Regions from separate parts of the Rathayibacter sp. VKM Ac-2759 genome, predicted to be linked through region 2. Evidence: predicted binding sites of a transcription regulator. Region 2 holds the regulator's gene; the other holds the start of a gene.

Region 1 (9,999 bases), 620 kb from region 2:
GATCCCGCGCGAGTCCGACGCCGTCCTCTACACGCACGCCGGCCCGGAGGTGGCGGTCGCCTCGACGAAGGCGTTCGTCGCCCAGATCGCGGCGCTGTACCTCTTCGGCCTCCACCTCGCGACGGTGCGCGGCGCCGCCTCCGCCGAGCTCGTCGCCTCGCAGGCGGCCCAGCTCGCTGCGATCCCCGAGAAGCTCTCGCGGGTGCTCGACGCCTCCGAGGACATCGCCCAGCTCGCCGGCTGGATGGCCGACACCCGTGCCGTGCTCTTCCTCGGGCGGCACGTCGGCTACCCGGTCGCGCTCGAGGGCGCGCTCAAGCTCAAGGAGCTGGCCTACATCCACGCCGAGGGCTTCGCCGCGGGCGAGCTCAAGCACGGGCCGATCGCGCTGATCGAGCCGGGCCAGGTCGTCTTCGTGATCGTGCCGAGCCCGAGCGAGTCGTACGAGCTGCAGCGCAAGGTGATCTCGAACATCCAGGAGATCAAGGCGCGCGGCGCCCGCGTCATCGCGATCGCGGAGCAGGGCGACACGGCCGCGATCCAGATCGCCGACGAGGTCGTGCCGATCCCGCTGGCCGACCCGCTGTTCGAGCCGCTGCTCGCGGTCACCCCGCTGCAGATGTTCGCGATGGAGCTCGCCGCGGCCAAGGGTCTGGACGTCGATCAGCCGCGCAACCTCGCGAAGTCCGTCACGGTCGAGTGATCGCGTCGTGATCGTGGGGATCGGCGTGGACGTGGTCGACCTCGCCCGCTTCGAGCGGGCGATCGCCCGCACCCCGCGCCTGCGCGAGCGCCTGTTCGCCGAGAGCGAACGCGAGCTCCCGGTCGCCTCGCTCGCGGGGCGGTTCGCGGCGAAGGAGGCGCTCATCAAGGCGCTCGGCGACTCCGTCGGCGCCCGCTGGCACGACATGGTCGTGGAGCGCGACGAGCACGGAAACCCGTCCTTCGCCCTGCAGGGCCCGGCGCGGGCCGCGGCCGAGGCGCGGGGGATCGCACGGCTGCACCTCTCGATGACGCACGATGCGGGAGTCGCCTGCGCGTTCGTGGTGGCCGAGTCGTGATCGCCCCGCTCTCGTTCCGCGAGGCCCTGATCGACACCGACGCGATCTCGGCGAACGTCGCGCGCCTGCGCGAGCTGACCGGTGCGCGGCGCCTGATGGCGGTCGTGAAGGCGAACGCGTACGGGCACGGGGCGCTCGTCGCCGCGCAGGCCGCGCTCGCCGGCGGAGCCGACGCGCTGGGCACCGCGGATCTCGCCGAGGCCGTCGCCCTGCGCGAGGCGGGCGTGCTCGCGCCGATCCTCTGCTGGCTGCACGACCCGGGGGAGGACTTCGACGGAGCCCTCGAGCACGGGATCGACGTCGCCGTCTCGTCGCGCGCGCAGCTCGACGCGCTCGCGCAGGCGGCGGAGGACCGCGGCGTCCGCGCCGCCGTGCAGCTCAAGGTCGACACCGGCCTCAGCCGCAACGGCGCTCCCGAGCAGGAGTGGGCGTCGCTCGCCCAGGCGCTCGCCCGCCACACCGCTCGCGGTGCCCTGCACCTCACCGGACTGTTCTCGCACCTCTCGAACACCTCGCGCGCCGACGACCTCGACCAGCTCGCCGTGCTCCGGCGCGCCGCCGCGCTCCTCGAGGAGCACGGCCTCGCCGCCCCCGTCGTGCACCTCGCCGCGACGGCCGGCGCGCTGCGGCTGCCCGAGGCGAGACTCGACCTCGTCCGCACCGGCATCGGCGTCTACGGGCTCTCGCCCTTCGACGACGAGAGCGCGCTCGACCTCGGGCTGACACCGGCGATGACGCTGCAGGGCCGGGTGGCCGGAGTGCGCCGGGTCGAGCCCGGCACCGGGGTCAGCTACGACTACACCTACCGCTCCGCCGGCGAGACCACCCTCGCCCTCGTCCCGTTCGGCTACGCCGACGGCATCCCGCGCAGTGCCTCCGGAGTCGCGGAGGTCTCGATCGCCGGGCGCCGCCACCGCATCGCCGGTCGCGTCGCGATGGACCAGTTCGTGGTCGATGCGGGCGACGCCCCGGTCGCGGTCGGCGACCCGGTCATCCTCTGGGGAGACCCGACGACCGGCGTCCCCTCGGTCGACGAGTGGGCTCGCTGGTGCGGCACGATCAACTACGAGCTCGTCACCCGCCTCGGCCCGCGGGTGCAGCGACGGGCCGTCGGCGGAGCGGGCGGCGTCCGTGCCTGAGCGCGCGTGGTTCGCCGACCGCGACGTCGAGGTCGCGGATCCCGGGGCGATGGAGGAGCTCGGCCGCTCCCTCGGCCGCGTGCTGCGGGCGGGCGACCTGCTGGTGCTCACCGGGCCCCTCGGCGCGGGCAAGACGACGTTCACCCGGGGTCTGGGTGAGGGGCTGGACGTGCGGGGCCCGGTGACGAGCCCCACCTTCGTGATCGCGCGGACGCATCCGCCCCTGCACGACGGCCCGCCGCTCGTGCACGTCGACGCGTACCGCGTCGGCTCGCCCGTCGAGCTGGACGACCTCGACCTCGACCTCGAGCGCTCCGTCGTGGTCGTCGAGTGGGGTGCCGGCATGCTCGACGGCGTCGCGGAGTCGTGGCTCGACATCGTCATCGAGCGCCCGACCGCGGGGTCCGAGGCCGAGGAGGGCGAGGAGCCGATCGAGCCGCGCTCCGTCCGCTTCCGCGGCACCGGCTGGGTCTGACGACCGGCGAGTACCCTGTCAGGGTGCTTCTCGCGATCGACACCTCCTCCGGTACCTCCGTCGCCGTCGTCGACGAGACCGGCGAGGTCAGGGCGGAGTGCGCCGAGACCGACACGATGCGGCACGCCGAGGTCGTCGGCTCCCTGATCAGCGCCGCGCTCGAGTCCGCCGGAGTCGCGCCCGCCGACATCGAGGCGGTCGCCGTCGGCATGGGTCCCGGCCCCTTCACGGGCCTGCGGGTCGGCATCGCCGCCGCCCGCGCGTTCGCCGTCGGCCGCGGGATCCCGACGATCCCCGTGGTCTCGCACGACGCGATCGCCCTCGAGGCGCTCCGGCACGGCCGCTCGGCCGGTCTCCTCGTCGTCACGGACGCCCGGCGCCGCGAGCTCTACTGGAGCGCCTACGCGGGACTCGATGCGGCGGGGATCCCGGAGCGCCTCGCCGGGCCCGGGCTCGACAAGCCGCCCGCGCTGCCGTTCCCCGAGCTCCCGCGCCTCGAGGCCGCGACCGTGTCGGCCGCCGAGCTCGGAGTCGTCGCCGTGCGCACCCGCGCCGCCGGCCGCCTCCCCGCCGCCGACGAGCCGCTCTACCTCCGCTCGCCCGACGTCACGCTCTCGGCCGGCCCGAAGCGCGTGACCGGATGACCGCGGCCGCGATCCGCGAGGCCGCCGCCTCCGATCTCGACGCGATCATGGCGATCGAGGAGTCGGAGTTCACCAGCGACGCCTGGTCGCGCTCGATGATGGCCGGCGAGCTGCGGAGCCCGCACACGCGCTACGTCGTCGCCGAGCTCGGCGGCGCCGTCGTCGGCTACGCGGGACTGCTCTGCCCCGTGGGCGCGCACGAGGGGGACGTGCAGACGATCGCCGTCGTCCCCGCGGCCCGGGGTGCCGGGCTCGGCCGCCGGCTGCTGCGCCACCTCGTCGAGACCGCGGCCCGGCGCGGAGCCCGCGAGGTGTTCCTCGAGGTGCGCGCCGACAATCCGGTCGCGCAGTCGCTCTACCTCTCGGAGGGCTTCGTCGAGATCGCCGTCCGCCCCGCCTACTACCAGCCCGACGGGGTCGACGCGCTCGTGATGCGCCTGCCCCTCGCTTCCCAGGAGACGCCATGACCACCGGCCCGCTCGTGCTCGGCATCGAGACCAGCTGCGACGAGACGGGGATCGGCATCGTGCGCGGCACGACCCTGCTCGCCAACACGATCGCCTCGTCGATGGACGAGCACGCGCGCTACGGCGGAGTGGTCCCCGAGGTCGCGGCGAGGGCCCACCTCGAGGCGCTCGAGCCGACCCTGCGGACCGCGCTGGCGGAGGCGGGGGTGTCGCTCGACGAGCTCGACGCGATCGCGGTCACCAGCGGTCCCGGTCTCTCGGGGGCGCTGATGGTGGGCGTGGGGGCGGCGAAGGCGCTCGCCGTCTCGCTGCAGAAGCCGCTCTACGCGGTGAACCACCTGGTCGGGCACGTCGGAGCCGACGTGCTCCGCGCCGACGGCACTCCCGGCAGCCCCGTCGAGGTGCCGACGATCGCACTGCTGGTCTCGGGCGGCCACACCTCGCTCCTGCACGTGCGCGACCTCGTCTCGGACGTCGAGCTGCTCGGCGAGACCATCGACGACGCGGCGGGGGAGGCGTTCGACAAGGTCGCGCGCGTGCTCGGCCTGCCCTATCCCGGCGGTCCGCAGATCGACCGCGTGGCCGCCGACGGCGATCCGCGGGCGATCCGGTTCCCGCGCGGGCTGACCCTGCCCAAGGACAGGGAGAGGCACCGCTACGACTTCTCGTTCTCGGGGCTGAAGACCGCCGTCGCGCGCTGGGTCGAGAAGCGCCAGGACGCGGGGGAGGAGGTGCCGGTCGCCGATGTCGCCGCGAGCTTCCGCGAGGCGGTCGCCGACGTGCTCCTGACGAAGGCCGTCGCGGCCTGCGTCGACCGGGGGGTGCCGCGACTGCTGCTCGGCGGCGGGGTCGTGGCGAACGCGCGGGTGCGCTCGCTCGCCGCGGAGCGCTGCGCGGCCGCCGGCATCGCGCTGCGGATCCCTCCGCTCTCGCTCTGCACGGACAACGGAGCGATGATCGCCGCGCTCGGCGCGCAGCTCATCGAGGCGGGGCACGCGCCCTCGAGCCTCTCGTTCGGGGCCGACTCGACGCTGCCGGTGACGGAGATCCAGGTCCACTGAGGTCGCCTACTCCGGCGTCGCGGGGGCGCACAAGCGGCACCCAGGCTTTTGACAGTCGGTCGAGGCCCCTGCCACGCTGAGCGCATCCAGTCGTTCCTGATCAAGGGGGATCCCATGACCACTCCGTACACGCCCGCCTCCGACCGCTACAACATCCTGGCGATCATCGGCTTCATCGCGTCGTTCTTCGTCTCGATCGTGGGCATCGTGCTGGGCTTCGTCGCCCTGTCGCAGATCAAGCGGACCGGAGAGAAGGGCCGCGGCCTCGCGATCGCCGCGATCATCATCGGCTTCGCCGCCATCATCATCACGATCTTCCTGGTCATCGGCCTGTTCGCCGTCGCGGCCACCATGCCCACGACCGGGTACTGATCCCGATGCGCCCCCTCCGATCCCGGTGGGGGCGCTCCGTCCGACGAGGAGAGACGCCGTGAGCGACACCAGCGAGCCGAGAGCGTCGTACGCCGCACCCTCGGGGCCGCCCTCCGCGGAGTACCCGCCCCCGGCCGGTCCGCCCGGCGGCGAGGCTCCGGTCGTCCGCGCCACCCGGCCTCCCCTCAACCCGCTCGCCGTGGCCGCTCTCATCTGCGGCCTGCTCGGTCTCGCGCCCGCGGCGATCGTGCTCGGCCACGTCGGGCTCGTGCAGGCGGGCCGCTCGGGACAGCGCGGGCGCGGGATCGCCGTCGCCGGCCTCGTGCTCGGCTACCTGGTCGTCGTCCTCGCCGTCGCGGGCTGGTTCGCCTACACGGCCTTCGTCGGCGGTCTGCGGAGCGACGGGTACCTGCCCGCCTGACCGGGATCCCGGGTCGCCCCGGCCACCCGTCGGTAAGCTCGTGCGCATGAGCGACAGCACCCAGTCCGGGTCCGAGGACCGACCCGGCTCCGTCCCCGTTCCGCCCGCGCCTCCGGCACCGCCCGCTCCTCCCGTGCCGCCCGCTCCTCCGGCCGGGTCGTCCACTCCGGCCGGGTCGTCGCCCCCGCAGGCTCCGCAGGCCCCGCCCGCTCCTCCGGCGCCTCCCGCCTACTCCGGCGACGCGAGGCCCTCGTACGGCTCGCCGGCCTACGGCACGCCGGCTCCCGGGTACGCCTACGCTCCCGCACCCGCCGCGCCGCCCCGCACGCTGAGCCTCGTCGGCATGATCCTGGGCATCGTCGGCCTCGTCATCACGGTCTTCGCCTGGGGCTTCGGCTTCATCCTCTCGGCTCCCGCCGTCGTGCTCGGGTTCCTCGGACGCCGGCGCGAGCCGGCCGCGCGCGGCTTCGCCCTCGCGGCGATCATCACCGGGTTCGCCGGGATCGCCGTCTCGCTGATCTTCCTCGCGATCACGATCGTGCTCTTCGCCGTCGCGCTGGGCGCGGCGAGCTCCTCCGGATACTGACCCGGATCAGGCCGCCCGCTCGGCCAGGAGCGCGCGGTGCCGGCCCTGCACCCGCGTGAGGAGCAGGACGGCGCTGCCCGCGCCCTTGAGGCCGAGCTTCTTGCGGAAGAGCGCAGGATCGACGTCGACGCCGCGCTTCTTGATCTCGAGCACGCCGATCCCGCGGCCCTTGAGCTCGCGGGCGAGCGTGCGCTCGTCGAGGGGGAGCTCCGCGAGCACGCGGAAGCTGCGGAGGAAGGGCGTCGTCGAGGGTTCGTTGCCCGTCAGGTAGGCGATGCCGGGCGAGAGCATCCGCGATCCGCTCGAGCGCGCGAGCTCACCCAGTAGACGGGCGCGGATCGCGGAGCCGTCGGGCTCGTGGACGAAGGCGCCGAGCTCGCCCACCTCCTCGTCCTCGCTGTCGGCGGCCGCGGTCAGCTCGGAGGCCCCGCTGGAGCCGAGCAGGAGCGCCGACCGGCGGACCCCGGGACGTGCGAGAGCGCCGAACCACAGACCCGTCTCGACCAGCTCGCCGTCGACCGACACCCACTGCGCCTCCGCCTCGGCCGGGATGCGCTCGCGGTCGAAGCCGGGACCGAGCTTGATGCCGGCCGGCCGGTGCTCGGCCAGGCCGAAGGCGAAGTCGAGGGAGGGGGAGTAGTCGTCGGGATCCTCCAGCCGCCGCGTCTCGCGGTGCCCGGCCGTGCGCCGCGCGGGGTCGAGGTAGACGGCGTCGAAGCCGTCGAGGTCGAAGGTCTCGGCGTCGGCGTGCACCGCGCGAGCGGAGGGGAACGGGGCGAGGTTGAAGCTCGCGAGGGTGGCGGTGATCTCGTCGGCGTCGACGGCCGTGACCTCGAGGTCGATCGCCGCGAGGGCGAGGGCGTCGCCTCCGATACCGCTGCCGAGGTCGGCGATGCGCGTGACCCCCGCCGCCGCGAACCGGCCGGCGTGGAGTGCGGCGACCCGGAGGCGCGTCGCCTGCTCGAGGCCCGCGTCGGTGAAGAGCATCGAGCGCGCGAACTCGCCGAACTTCGACACCGCGCGCGCTCGCAGGCGGGCCTGGGTGAGCACGGCGGCGACGAGACCGGGGGAGTGGCCCGCCGCGCGGAGCGTCGCGACGGCGCGCACGAGGTCGTCGGAGCGGTATCCGTCGAGACCGTCGAGGAGCCGCAGCCCCTCCGGGGAGAGGAGCTCGACCAGCTCGTCGCGATGCATCCGGCCATGCTAGGCCACCCGCTCCCGGGCCCGATCCGCTCGTCTTGGCACTCTGATTGCACGAGTGCCAGCCTTGCCTCTACAGTGGATCTAGCACTCTCGGAGCGTGTCTGCCAATGACAGCGCTCCGTCCCAACGTCGTCAAGAAAGAGGTCAACCGTGTCGGTGTCCATCAAGCCGCTCGAAGATCGCATCGTCATCAAGCAGGTCGAGGCGGAGCAGGTGACCGCTTCCGGTCTCGTCATCCCCGACACCGCCAAGGAGAAGCCGCAGGAGGGCGAAGTCGTCGCCGTGGGCCCCGGCCGCATCGACGACAACGGCAACCGCGTCCCCCTCGACGTCGCCGTGGGTGACAAGGTCATCTACTCCAAGTACGGCGGAACCGAGGTCAAGTTCTCGGGCGAGGACCTCCTGGTCCTCTCCGCGCGCGACGTCCTCGCGGTCGTCGTCCGCTAGGACGGTTCCCCGAAGGGCCCGGCGACTGCTGTCGCCGGGCCCTTCGCCGTGTCCGGGGCGGGCCTCCTCGCGACAGGTGGCCTGATCCCGGCGTCCGGCGGCCGTTCTGCGCGGTCCGGCGGCCGGGCTCCTGCGTAGCATCGGAGGGGTGTCCGCCTCCCGCACCCCGCCCGACTCCCTCGAGCCCTCCACCGCCGGCATCCCGGTCGGCGAGGGCGTGGAGGCGCTCGGCGACGACCGTCCGTCCGGCGCGATGTCGTCGACGGGCCTGTGGTTCGGCTTCGGCGCCTACCTGCTGTGGGGCGCGATGCCGCTCTACTTCATCGCGATGGCGCCCGCCTCGCCGTTCGAGATCGTCGCCTTCCGGGTGCTCTTCTCGCTCGTCTTCTGCGGGGTGCTGCTGACGGTCACCCGCAGCTGGCCGGGCTTCCTCGGGCTGTTCCGCGAACCGCGACTCCTCGCGGTCATGGCGCTCGCTGGAGCCCTGATCTACGTCAACTGGCAGGTCTACGTCATCGCGACGACGACCGGCCACGTCATCGAGGCGGCGCTCGGCTACTTCATGAACCCGCTGGTCACCGTGCTGCTGGGCGTGATCGTGCTGCGCGAGCGCCTCCGCACGGCGCAGTGGGTCGCGATGGCGATCAGCGCGGTGGCGGTGCTCGTCATCGCCATCGGCTACGGATCCTTCCCCTGGGTGTCGCTGGCGCTCGCGTTCTCGTTCGGCCTCTACGGCCTCGTCAAGAGCCGGGTCGGCGGCCGGATCGACGCGGTCGGCGGTCTCACGCTCGAGACGCTGTGGCTGACTCCGCTCGCGCTCGTGCAGCTCGCCGTCGTCGGGTCGCTCGTCGGCCTGACCTTCGGCACGGAGGGGACGGGCCACGCGCTGATCCTGGCCTCGGCGGGCATCGTCACCGCCGTGCCGCTGCTGCTGTTCGCGGGGGCCGCGCGCCGCCTGCCGCTCTCGATCGTCGGTTTCATCCAGTACCTGACGCCGGTCCTGCAGTTCCTCGTCGGGGCGTTCGTCCTGCACGAGGCGATGCCGCCGGAGCGCTGGATCGGCTTCGCGCTGGTCTGGGCGGCCCTGGTGATCTTCTCAGTCGACCTCGTCGCGGCGGAGCGTCGGAGGCGCCGATCGGTGGCGTGATGTGCGGATCGCGTTGCTGAGAGCGGTTGCCGCTGTCGAAAGTAACGATCGGGTCGCGAAACCCGTTCGTAACACCGCCGTATTGTTCACGGCTGCTCCGAAGGTTACGTTTGCCCAGCGGTTGCCTCCGGCGCCGCTCTGACGACAACCACATCTCAAGGAGCAACATGGGCGTATACGCGAAGGCCGGTTCGGCCTCACGCGCGCGGACCCTCCGGGCAACCCTCGGCGGAGTCGCCATCCTCGGCGCCAGCGCACTCGTCCTGGCCGGCTGCGCCAGCGGTGGCGACAGCGGCGGCACGGGCACCGACGGCGGCGCTTCCGGCGACCTGTCCCTGAAGATCGGCACGATCCTGCCGCAGACGGGCACCCTGGCCGTCCTCGGCCCGCCCGAGATCGCGGGCGTCGACCTGGCCGTCGCCGACATCAACGAGGCCGCTGCCGGCATCTCGATCGACGTCGAGCAGAAGGACTCGGGCGACACCTCGACCGACATCGCGACGCAGTCCGCGACCTCCCTGATCGCCGACGGCGTCTCGGCCATCGTCGGCGCGGCGTCCTCGGGCGTCTCGAAGACCTTCATCGACCAGGTGACCCAGGCGGGCGTCGTGCAGATCTCGCCGGCGAACACCTCGCCCGACTTCACCACCTACGAGGACGACGGCTACTACTGGCGCACCGCTCCCTCGGACGTGCTGCAGGGCCGCATCCTCGGCAACAAGATCCTGGGCGACGGCAAGACCAACGTCTCGATCCTGTACATGAACGACGCGTACGGCACCGGCCTCGAGTCGAACATCAAGGAGACCCTCGAGGCGGGCGGCGCGACCGTCGCCGCCGAGGAGATCTTCGAGCCGGCCTCGACCGACTTCAACTCGGCCCTGACCACGGTGCTCGCCCCGAACCCCGACGCGCTGGTCGTCATCTCGTTCGACGAGATCAAGACCATCGCGGAGCAGCTCGCGGCGAAGGGCTT
Region 2 (9,999 bases):
GAGGATCGCATCCGTCATCTGCACCTCGAGGGTGCAGAGCAGGTCGTCGCCGTTGCGGCTGAAGACGTCGTGGTGCTTGACCTTGATCTCGAGGTAGAGGTCGCCGTTGGGTCCTCCGGCGGGGCCGACCTCGCCGCTGCCCGGCATCTGCAGGCGGAGGCCCGTGTCGACGCCCGCGGGGACGTCGACGGGGATCGTGCGGCGCGCGCGGACGCGGCCCTGGCCCTGGCAGGTGGAGCACGGAGTCGCGATGACGGTGCCGTAGCCGCGGCAGGTCCCGCAGGGGCTGGCCGTCATCACGTTGCCCAGCAGCGAGCGCACGGTGCGCTGGATCTGGCCGGAGCCGTGGCAGATGTCGCAGGTGACGGGCGACGTGCCCGGCTGGCAGCACGAGCCGTTGCAGGTCTCGCACAGCACGGCGGTGTCGACCTCGAGGTCGCGGTGGGTGCCGAAGATGACCTCGTCGAGCGAGACCTCGACCCGCAGCAGCGCGTCCTGGCCGCGCTCGCGACGCGACCGCGGACCCCGAGACGAGCCCTGCGCGCCCTGGCCGAAGAACGTCTCGAAGATGTCGCCGAACCCGCCGAAGCCCTGCGCGCCTCCCCCGAAGCCCTCCTGCGGACCGCGGTCGTACTGCTGGCGCTGCTGCGCGTCGCTCAGGACGTCGTAGGCGTGGGTGACGAGCTTGAAGCGCTCGGACGCGTCGGCGCTGGGATTGACGTCGGGGTGCAGTTCGCGAGCGAGGCGGCGGTACGCCTTCTTGATCTCGTCGGCGGAGGCGTCGCGGGCGACGCCCAGCACTTCGTAGTGATCGGCCACAGGTGGCTTCGTCCTTCGTTCGTGGGTCGGTGCGCCGGGCACGGCGGACCTGGCGGGAGCCGGAGGGACCGGCGGAGGATCGGGGTCACTCCTCGCCGAGGAGGCGGGAGAGGTAGCGGGCGACGGCTCTGACCGCCGCGATGTTGCCGGAGTAGTCCATCCGGATCGGACCGAGGACGCCGAGGCGCGAGACCTGGCCGCCCGCGGTGTTGTAGCCGCTGGTGAGGACGGAGGTCTCCTGGAGGCCGAACGGCGCGTTCTCGCGGCCGATGCGGACGGAGATGCCGCGCGGGTCGGGGGTCATCTCGGCGAAGAGGCGCAGCAGCTCGACCTGCTCCTCGATCGCCTCGAGGACGGGGTAGATGCTCCCCGAGAAGTCCTCCTCGGTGCGCACCAGGTTCGCCGCGCCGGCCATCACCAGGCGGTCCTGCCGATTGGCGCCGACCTGCTCGAGCAGCGTCTGCACGATCGGGGTGAGCGTCTCGCGCCGCTCGGGAGCGAACTTCTCGGCGGCCGTCCGGAGCGTCTCGGCGGCGGCCTGGAGGCCCAGGCCGAGCACGGCGGTGTTGAGCTTCGCCCGGATCTCGCCGAGGAGCTCGTCGTCGACGTCGGCCGGAGTCTCGAGCACGCGCTGGTCGACCCGGCCGGTGTCGGTGATCAGCACCGAGAGCAGGCGCCGCGGCGCGAGCGCGACCAGCTCGACGTGGCGGATGCGGGCGGCCCCGAACGACGGGTACTGCACGAGGGCGACGCTGTTCGTCAGCTGCGAGAGCAGCCGCACGGTCTTCACGAGGACCTCGTCGAGATCGGGGCTCTGGCCGAGGAAGGTCTCGATGGCCTGCCGCTGGGCCGCGGTCAGCGGGCGCAGATCGGTCAGCTGGTCGACGAAGAGGCGGTAGCCCTTGTCGGTGGGCACGCGGCCGGAGGAGGTGTGCGGGGCCGCGATGAGCTCCTCCTCCTCGAGCTGCGCCATCTCGTTGCGGATGGTCGCCGCCGAGACCCCGAACGCGTGGCGCTCGACGATCGACTTCGAGCCGACCGGCTCGCGATGCGCGACGTAGTCCTGCACGATCACGCGCAGCACCTGGAGACCCCGCTCCGTCACCATGCGATCGACCTCCCGTCGGGCTCCGCCTGCACCTCGTCGCAGCTCCTGGCACTCCGCGACAATGAGTGCCAATCATACCCGCGCGCGAGGGGGTGAGGACGGGGTTGCCTCCTCATCGGCGTGGTGCTCGCTCATTGCCCGCGGGCGGCGGCGGCAGTACCGTGAGCGCGCGGTCGGAGGCGGTCGACGCGCGGCCGGCCGGTGCGCACGTCGATCGACGCGCGCCGGAGCGCGTCTTCTCGAGAGGAAAGGCCATGTCACTCCCCGAGTCCGGTCCGTCGCCGGAGCCCGCACCCCGCCCCACCGCCCCCGCTCCGCTGACCGAGTCGGAGGACCGCCAGTGGGCGTCGTTCGCCCACCTCGGCGGCATCCTGTCCTTCCTCCCCTCGCTCATCATCTGGCTCGTCTTCAAGGAGCGCGGCCGGTTCACGGAGGAGGAGGCGAAGGAGGCGCTGAACTTCCAGATCACGCTGCTGGGCGTCCACGTGATCGCCTGGATCCTCTCGGCGACGCTCGTCGGGGCGATCGTCGGCATCCCGCTCGACCTGGCGGCCTGGGTCGTCTCGATCGTGTTCTCGATCCTCGGATTCCTGAAGGCGAAGGACGGGACCCCCTACCGGTACCCGTTCGCCGTCCGACTCATCAAGTAGGACGACTCGCCGGACGCTCGTGCATGCCACGATGGACGCCGAGCGCTCGGGGTCGCCCGAGGCTCAGACCTCGGAAACGGAGACCTCTCATGTCGGCCACCCCTCCCCCGCCCCCCGCCTACGGGACTCCCGCGCCGCCGCTCAACCCGGCGGACGAGAAGACCTGGGCGATCGTGACCCACGTGCTCGGCATCTTCTTCAGCTTCCTGCCGTCGCTGATCGTGTTCCTGGTGTTCAAGGGCCGCGGGCCGTTCCTCGAGGCGCACGCGAAGTCGGCGCTCAACTTCCACCTGACGACGCTCATCGCCTACGTCGCGGGCACGATCCTGACCTTCGTGTTCGTCGGCGTGATCGTGTTCTTCGTCGTGCCGATCCTGGTCATCATCTTCGGGATCATCGCCGCGGTGCGGGCGAGCGCGGGCGAGTACTACACGTACCCGCTGAGCATCCCGTTCTTCAAGTAGGAACGTCCGCGCAAGAAAGGCCGGAAGCCCCGTTCCTCCCGAAGTCTCGGGATCCGGGGATTCCGGCCTTGCTTGTGAGCCTCAGCCGTCTGTGAGGCGGCGGACGACCGCGTCGGCCAGCAGGCGGCCGCGCAGCGTCAGCACGATGCGGCCCTGCAGGGCGGCGCGGCCGTCCACGAGACCGTCGGCGATGAGACCCGCGACCTCGCGCCGATGCCCGGGGTCGACCGCGTCGAGCGGCAGCCCGTCGGACAGCCGCGATCGCAGTAGGACGTCCTCGACCCGCCGCGTCCCGGCGTCGAGCGTCTCGCGCCCGGCCGCCGGCGAGTCTCCCGCGCGGAGGCGGTCGGCGTAGGCCGCCGGGTGCTTCACGTTCCACCAGCGCACGCCGCCGACGTGGCTGTGCGCGCCCGGTCCGACGCCCCACCAGTCGTGGCCGAGCCAGTACGACAGGTTGTGCCGCGAGCGGTGCGCGTCGTCGCGGGCCCAGTTGCTCACCTCGTACCAGGAGTAGCCGGCGGCGGCGAGGCGCGCGTCGGCCAGCTCGTACATGTCGGCGGTGAGGTCGTCGTCCGGAGTCGCGACCTCGCCCCGGCGGATCTGCCGGGCGAGCTTGGTGCCGTCCTCGACGATCAGCGCGTAGGCCGAGAGGTGATCGGGGCGGTTCGCGAGGGCGGAGTCGAGCGAGCGCTCCCAGTCGGCGAGCGACTCCCCGGGCGTGCCGTAGATCAGGTCGAGGCTGACCTGCAGGCCGGCCTCGCGCGCCCACTGCACCACGAGCGGCACGCGCTCGGGATCGTGGGTGCGCTCGAGAGTCGCCAGCACGTGCGGGACGGCCGACTGCATGCCGAAGCTGACTCGGGTGAAGCCGGCGTCGGCCAGTGTGCGGAGGTAGGCGGCGTCGACCGAGTCGGGATTCGCCTCCGTCGTGATCTCAGCGCCGTCGGCGATGCCGAAGCTCGCACGGAGCCCGTCGAGCATGCGCACGAGATCGCCCGCGGGCAGGAGCGTCGGGGTGCCGCCTCCGAAGAACACCGTCGCGGCCGGGCGGCGGGGCAGGCCGGCCGACTCGAGCACGGAGGCGCCGAGCACCATCTCGCCGATCGCCTGGTCGGCGTAGTCCTGCTGCTTCGCGCCGCGCAGCTCCGTCGCCGTGTAGGTGTTGAAGTCGCAGTAGCCGCAGCGCACCCGGCAGAACGGCACGTGCACGTAGAGACCGAGGTCGCGCTGCTCGACCCCCTCGGCGACGGACGCGGGCAGGAGGCCGTCGAGCGGGGCCGGATCGGCGAGCGGGAGGGCGCTGCCCACGTCAGCTGACGCGCGCCGGCAGCAGGGCGCGCAGGTACTTCTTGACCTGGCGCTTCTGCACGGCGCGCAGCACGGGGGTGCCGAGGCGGTAGAGGCGGGTGGAGGGGCGCGAGAACACGCGGATGACGAGCCAGACGGAGTCGTCGGCGCGCTTCTCGACGACGAACGACTCCTCGCCGCTCTCGGGGTGGCCCTCGAGAGTGCCGTACGCGAAGCCGACCTGGTCGGGCTCGTCGACGACGTAGACGACACGCACCGGGGCGTCGACCGTGCGACCGAGGAGGGTGACCTTGAGCACCGCGGTGACGCCCGCGGTGATGTACGGCGTGCCGTCGGGAGCGAAGTGCTCCTCCGTCGGGCGGCTCGCGAGGTCGATCGGGGTGCCGGCGGAGTCGAAGTTGACCCCCGTGTACTGCACGCCGCTGCCGCTCGTGATGTCGGTGACCGCGATGCCGCTGCCGCGCTGCACGCCCCACGTCATCAGCGACGCGGTCGTGATGGCGAAGCGCTCGGCACCGGAGCCGAGGCGGGCCTCGAAGCGCTCGGCCGTGAATCCGTCCGGCGGGTACTCGAGGAGGTCCGGCGCGAGGGTCCCGCCGACCGCCGCGTAGGTGACCTGCGGCTGCCCCTCGAAGCTCGAGCGTCGGATGCTCACGGCGTGCTCCTGTTCTCGACTGCGGTGATCGAACTCGCAGTGCTGCTCTCGGCGACGAGCCGTGACGGGCCCGTGCGCAAGGCTCCAGGGTATCCGATGCGTCCGGGGAGGAGCCGGACCCCGGAGCAGCGCCCCGCTAGTGTTCAGGAGGCTGCTCCCGCTCTCGCGGGAGGACCGCGGATCGTGGGGGTTCAGTGCGGATGAGAGCGACGACATCGGGTGCGTTCCGGCCTGCGGCGTGGGGTCTCGTGCTCCTGACCGTCGGAGGCGCGCTCGCGGGCTGTCAGGGCCGCTCGGACGCGGGCCGGGCCGCTGCTCTCGCGCCGTCGACCACTCCGGCCCCCGTGCAGACCTCCGCCGAGCCGATCCCGGAGACACCGGCGCCCGTCGAGCCCACGCTCGCTCCGACTCCGGCACTGCTCGAGACGCTGCCGCGCGAGGACGTCACGGGTCAGCCGATCCACGACCTCCACTCCGACACCGCGGCCTTCGTCTACCCCGACTCGCTCGACGAGAGCGAGCGCGCGAATGCGACGATCTGGATCGAGCAGCAGCGGATCGTCGCGCAGTGCATGCTCGACGAGGGCTTCGACTACACCTACACGCTCTGGTGGGAGCGCCCGAGCGGCCCCCGCCCGGCCGAGGACCCGCTGTCCAGTGCGCTCTACCCCGCCGGCTCACCGGGGTCCACCGCCCTGTACGGCGAGGAGACCGGCCTGCCCTACGACTGGACGACCGCCGGCTGCCACGGGTACGCGGTGCACGCCACCGGCCAGGACGACGCGAACTGACGAGCAGCGCGCTCCGTCAGCGCGTCCGCCCGGGGAGGCGAGCCGCTACTTCTTGTCCTTGGTCTCGACGTCGCCGGAGAGCGCGGCGATGAACGCCTCCTGGGGGACCTCGACACGGCCGACCATCTTCATGCGCTTCTTGCCCTCCTTCTGCTTCTCGAGGAGCTTGCGCTTGCGGGTGATGTCGCCGCCGTAGCACTTGGCGAGGACGTCCTTGCGCATCGCGCTGATCGACTCGCGCGCGATGATGCGGGCGCCGATCGCCGCCTGGATGGGCACCTCGAACTGCTGGCGCGGGATGAGCTTGCGCAGCCGTCCCGTCATCAGCACGCCGTACGCGTAGGCCTTCTCGCGGTGCACGATCGCGCTGAACGCGTCGACCTGCTCGCCCTGCAGCAGGATGTCGACCTTGACCAGGTCGGCCTCCTGCGAGCCGGCGGGCTCGTAGTCGAGCGAGGCGTAGCCCGCGGTCTTCGACTTGAGGTTGTCGAAGAAGTCGAAGACGATCTCGCCGAGGGGCATGTGGTACCGGATCTCGACCCGGTCCTCGCCCAGGTACTCCATGCCGATCAGCGTGCCGCGGCGGCTCTGGCAGAGCTCCATGATCGTGCCGACGTAGTCCTTGGGCGCGAGGATCGCGGCCTTGACGATCGGCTCGGTCACGGAGGCGATCTTGCCGACCGGGAACTCGCTCGGGTTGGTGACGGTGACGGTCTTCTTGTCCTCCGTCGTGACCTCGTAGATGACCGAGGGCGCGGTGGTGATCAGGTCGAGGCCGAACTCGCGGTCGAGGCGCTCGGTGACGATCTCGAGGTGCAGGAGCCCGAGGAACCCGCAGCGGAAGCCGAAGCCGAGCGCGACCGAGGTCTCGGGCTCGTAGACCAGCGCGGCGTCGGAGAGCTTGAGCTTGTCGAGGGCCTCGCGGAGGTCGGGGTAGTCGCTGCCGTCGATCGGGTACAGACCCGAGAAGACCATCGGGAGCGGCTCGGTGTAGCCGGGCAGCGCCTGGGTCGCGGGCTTCGACGCCGTGGTGACGGTGTCGCCGACCTTCGACTGCCGCACGTCCTTCACGCCCGTGATCAGGTAGCCGACCTCGCCGACTCCGAGGCCCTTCGTCGACGACGGCTCGGGGCTCGACACGCCGATCTCGAGGATCTCGTGGGTGGCGCGGGTCGACATCATCTGGATCTTCTCGCGCGGCGAGAGCTGGCCGTCGATCATCCGCACGTAGGTGACGACGCCGCGGTACGAGTCGTAGACGGAGTCGAAGATCATCGCGCGGGCGGGAGCGTTCTTGTCGCCCACCGGCGCGGGGACGAGCTCGGTGACGCGGTCGAGCAGCGCCTCCACCCCGACCCCGGTCTTGCCCGAGACGCGCAGCACGTCGGAGGGGTCGCCGCCGATCAGGCTCGCGAGCTCGGCCGCGTACTTGTCGGGGTCGGCCGCGGGGAGGTCGATCTTGTTGAGGACCGGGATGATCGCGAGGTCGTTCTCGAGCGCGAGGTAGAGGTTGGCGAGCGTCTGGGCCTCGATGCCCTGAGCGGCGTCGACCAGGAGGATCGCGCCCTCGCACGCGGCGAGCGAGCGGCTGACCTCGTACGAGAAGTCGACGTGACCGGGGGTGTCGATCATGTTGAGGGCGAAGGTCCGCCCGTCGCGCTCCCACGGCATGCGCACGGCCTGCGACTTGATCGTGATGCCGCGCTCGCGCTCGATGTCCATCCGGTCGAGGTACTGCGCGCGCATCGCCCGGTCCTCGACCACGCCCGTGATGCCGAGCATGCGGTCGGCGAGGGTCGACTTGCCGTGATCGATGTGGGCGATGATGCAGAAGTTGCGGATCGACGCCGGGTCGGTCGCGGCGGGCTCGAGAGCGGTGAGGGCACGTGGAGACATTGTGCGTCCAGTGTCCCATGCCCGTGGGGCGGGCCGGTCGACGGGCCTAGAGGTCGAGTCCGTAGGTGCGGGTCGGCTCGACGCCGGGCGGGTTCTCGCGGTCGGGCAGGCGGGTGAAGCCCATGCTCTCGTAGAGCGCGTGGGCGGCGAGCATGTCGCTGCCGCTGTTCATCACGACGCGCTCGAGGCCGCGCTCCGTCGCGAGCATGACGACGAACTCGGTGAGGAGGCGGCCGAGACCGCGTCCGCGCGCGTCCGGAGCGACGGCGAGCAGCCGCCAGTCGAGCTCGCCCGGCCGGCCGAGCTCGTAGAGGCTGCGCCCCTCGGCGGCAGTGGTGACGGTGGCGAGGAGGCGGCCGTCGCGATCCTCCGCCACCCACACCTGGCCCTCGCGGTCGTGCCGAGCGACGTCCGCCACGTCGGCGGCGTACTCCTCCCCCAGTTCGTAGTCGTGCGAGTAGGCCGTCACGCGCAGGCGCGAGACCTCGTCGTACTCGCTCGCCCGCACGCGGCGGACGAGGATGCCGTCGCCGCTCACGCCGGTGCGGGGAGGGTTCGGAGGCCGTGCTCGATGTCGGCGGGGTCGGCGGCGAGGCAGATGCGGATCCAGCCCTCGCCGCTGCGCCCGAAGGCGCTGCCCGGCGCGACGGCGACGAGGGTCTCGAGCAGGAACGCCTCGGCCCAGCTCGCGACATCGCCCTGGCTCGCGTGCGAGACGTCGACCCAGAGGTAGAAGGCGCCCTCGGGCTCGCGGAAGCGGATGCCGCGCTCGTCGAGCAGACCGGTGGCGAGCTTCAGGTTCGAGAGGTAGTGGGCGGAGGCGGCGGCCACCGCGTCCTGCGGTCCCGTCAGCGCCGCGAGGGCCGCGCGCTGGTCGGGCGTCGCGACGCAGCTGATCGCCGCCTCCTGCACGGTGACCATCGTCTTCGTCATGCCGGGAGGCGTGACGAGGTAGCCGACGCGGACGCCCGTCATCGCGTAGGTCTTCGAGAGCGAGAAGACGCTGAAGACGCGGTCGTCGTCGTGTCCGAGCTCCTCCGCGATCGCCGCCAGGCTCACGTGCGGGCGGCCGTAGGTGAAGTACTCGTAGACCTCGTCGCTGATGACCCAGAGGTCGTGGCGGCGGGCGAACTCGAGGAGGCGCTCGAGGAGCGGACGCGGGTAGACGACTCCGAGCGGGTTGGACGGGCTGTTGACGATGATGACGCGGGTGCGGTCGGTGACGATGCGCTCGAGCTCGTCGAGATCGGGGAAGAAGCCGTTCTCGGGGCGAAGCGTGTAGGGCACCGGGACGGCACCGATCATCCGCGCGTTCATCGTGAAGGTCGTGTAGCCGGGATCGGGCAGCAGGACCTCGTCGCCCGCGGCGAGGGTGAGCGTCATGGCCTGGTACAGCGCCTGGGTGCCGCCGATGGTGAGCCAGACCTGCTCGACGTCGGCGTGGATCCCGTTGTCGCGGACGAGCTTCTCGACGATCGCGCGACGCAGCTCGGGGATGCCGCCGTTCGGCCCGTAGTTCGTGTCGTCGGCGGCCCACGCGGCGCGCGCGGCCTCGATGATGTGCGGCGCGAGCGGGACGTCGGGCTCGCCGACGGCGAGGAACGTGACCCCCTCGAGCCGGAGGGCGATCTCGAACAGACGGCGGATGCCCGAGGGCGGCACCGCGGGGATGTGATCGGCGAGACGTGGCATCGCTGCCCAGAGTATCGGCGCGCGCCCCCCGCCCCGCGCGATGACGCCCGTGTCGCGACCGCGCGGCGCAGTTGAACGGGGACGACGGGTGCGCTAAAGTTCCTTGTTGGCTTGCGCTCCCACCCGGACTACCGGAGTTGTGGAGTGATCACTGGCCGGCGACCTCCAGTCGCACCGCGCGGCGATCGCACTGACGCCCGCGGAAGGGGCACTCCGTCGAGTAGCCGGCTGCACACACGCACATCCGAGAAGAAGGTAATCCACGTGGCAAACATCAAGTCGCAGATCAAGCGCAACCTCACCAACAAGAAGGCGAACGACCGCAACAAGGCGGTCAAGAGCGAGCTGAAGACCGCCGTCCGCGCGGTCCACACCGCCATCGCCGCCGGCGACTCCGAGAAGGCCGCCACCGCGCTGGCCTTCGCCGCGAAGAAGCTCGACAAGGCCTCGAGCAAGGGCGTCATCCACAAGAACCAGGCCGCGAACCGCAAGTCGGCCATCGCGAAGCAGGTCGCTGCGCTGTAAGGCTGCGTTTCACTGCAACGACGAAGGGTCCGGCCTCTGGCCGGGCCCTTCGTCGTTTCCGCTCGCCGTCGACGAGCTCCTCGTTCCTCGT

What was found. Region 2 encodes HrcA, which represses chaperone genes, less so after heat shock. Its sites were predicted from a motif close to TTNGCACTCGNNNNNNNCGAGTGCNAA; they were not measured.
Region 1: groES (co-chaperone GroES) is a predicted target of HrcA. The motif match lies at 7,465-7,491, and genes of this name have one in related genera.

Annotation. Positions count from the first base shown of each region.
Region 1 is NZ_CP047176.1:2,905,814-2,915,812, reverse strand. It holds gene glmS (glutamine--fructose-6-phosphate transaminase (isomerizing)) at 1-703, shown strand, start outside; gene GSU68_RS13530 (holo-ACP synthase) at 711-1,061, shown strand; gene alr (alanine racemase) at 1,058-2,200, shown strand; gene tsaE (tRNA (adenosine(37)-N6)-threonylcarbamoyltransferase complex ATPase subunit type 1 TsaE) at 2,250-2,675, shown strand; gene tsaB (tRNA (adenosine(37)-N6)-threonylcarbamoyltransferase complex dimerization subunit type 1 TsaB) at 2,699-3,319, shown strand; gene rimI (ribosomal protein S18-alanine N-acetyltransferase) at 3,316-3,786, shown strand; gene tsaD (tRNA (adenosine(37)-N6)-threonylcarbamoyltransferase complex transferase subunit TsaD) at 3,783-4,847, shown strand; gene GSU68_RS13500 (DUF4190 domain-containing protein) at 4,962-5,219, shown strand; gene GSU68_RS13495 (DUF4190 domain-containing protein) at 5,278-5,640, shown strand; gene GSU68_RS13490 (DUF4190 domain-containing protein) at 5,687-6,226, shown strand; gene GSU68_RS13485 (class I SAM-dependent methyltransferase) at 6,233-7,420, opposite strand; gene groES (co-chaperone GroES) at 7,580-7,876, shown strand; gene rarD (EamA family transporter RarD) at 8,025-9,023, shown strand; gene GSU68_RS13470 (ABC transporter substrate-binding protein) at 9,191-9,999, shown strand, end outside.
Region 2 is NZ_CP047176.1:2,288,543-2,298,541, forward strand. It holds gene dnaJ (molecular chaperone DnaJ) at 1-819, opposite strand, end outside; gene hrcA (heat-inducible transcriptional repressor HrcA) at 905-1,927, opposite strand; gene GSU68_RS10615 (DUF4870 domain-containing protein) at 2,182-2,577, shown strand; gene GSU68_RS10620 (DUF4870 domain-containing protein) at 2,667-3,041, shown strand; gene hemW (radical SAM family heme chaperone HemW) at 3,123-4,349, opposite strand; gene GSU68_RS10630 (DUF1990 domain-containing protein) at 4,351-5,004, opposite strand; gene GSU68_RS10635 (hypothetical protein) at 5,205-5,795, shown strand; gene lepA (translation elongation factor 4) at 5,841-7,691, opposite strand; gene GSU68_RS10645 (GNAT family N-acetyltransferase) at 7,738-8,229, opposite strand; gene GSU68_RS10650 (aminotransferase class I/II-fold pyridoxal phosphate-dependent enzyme) at 8,226-9,383, opposite strand; gene rpsT (30S ribosomal protein S20) at 9,648-9,908, shown strand.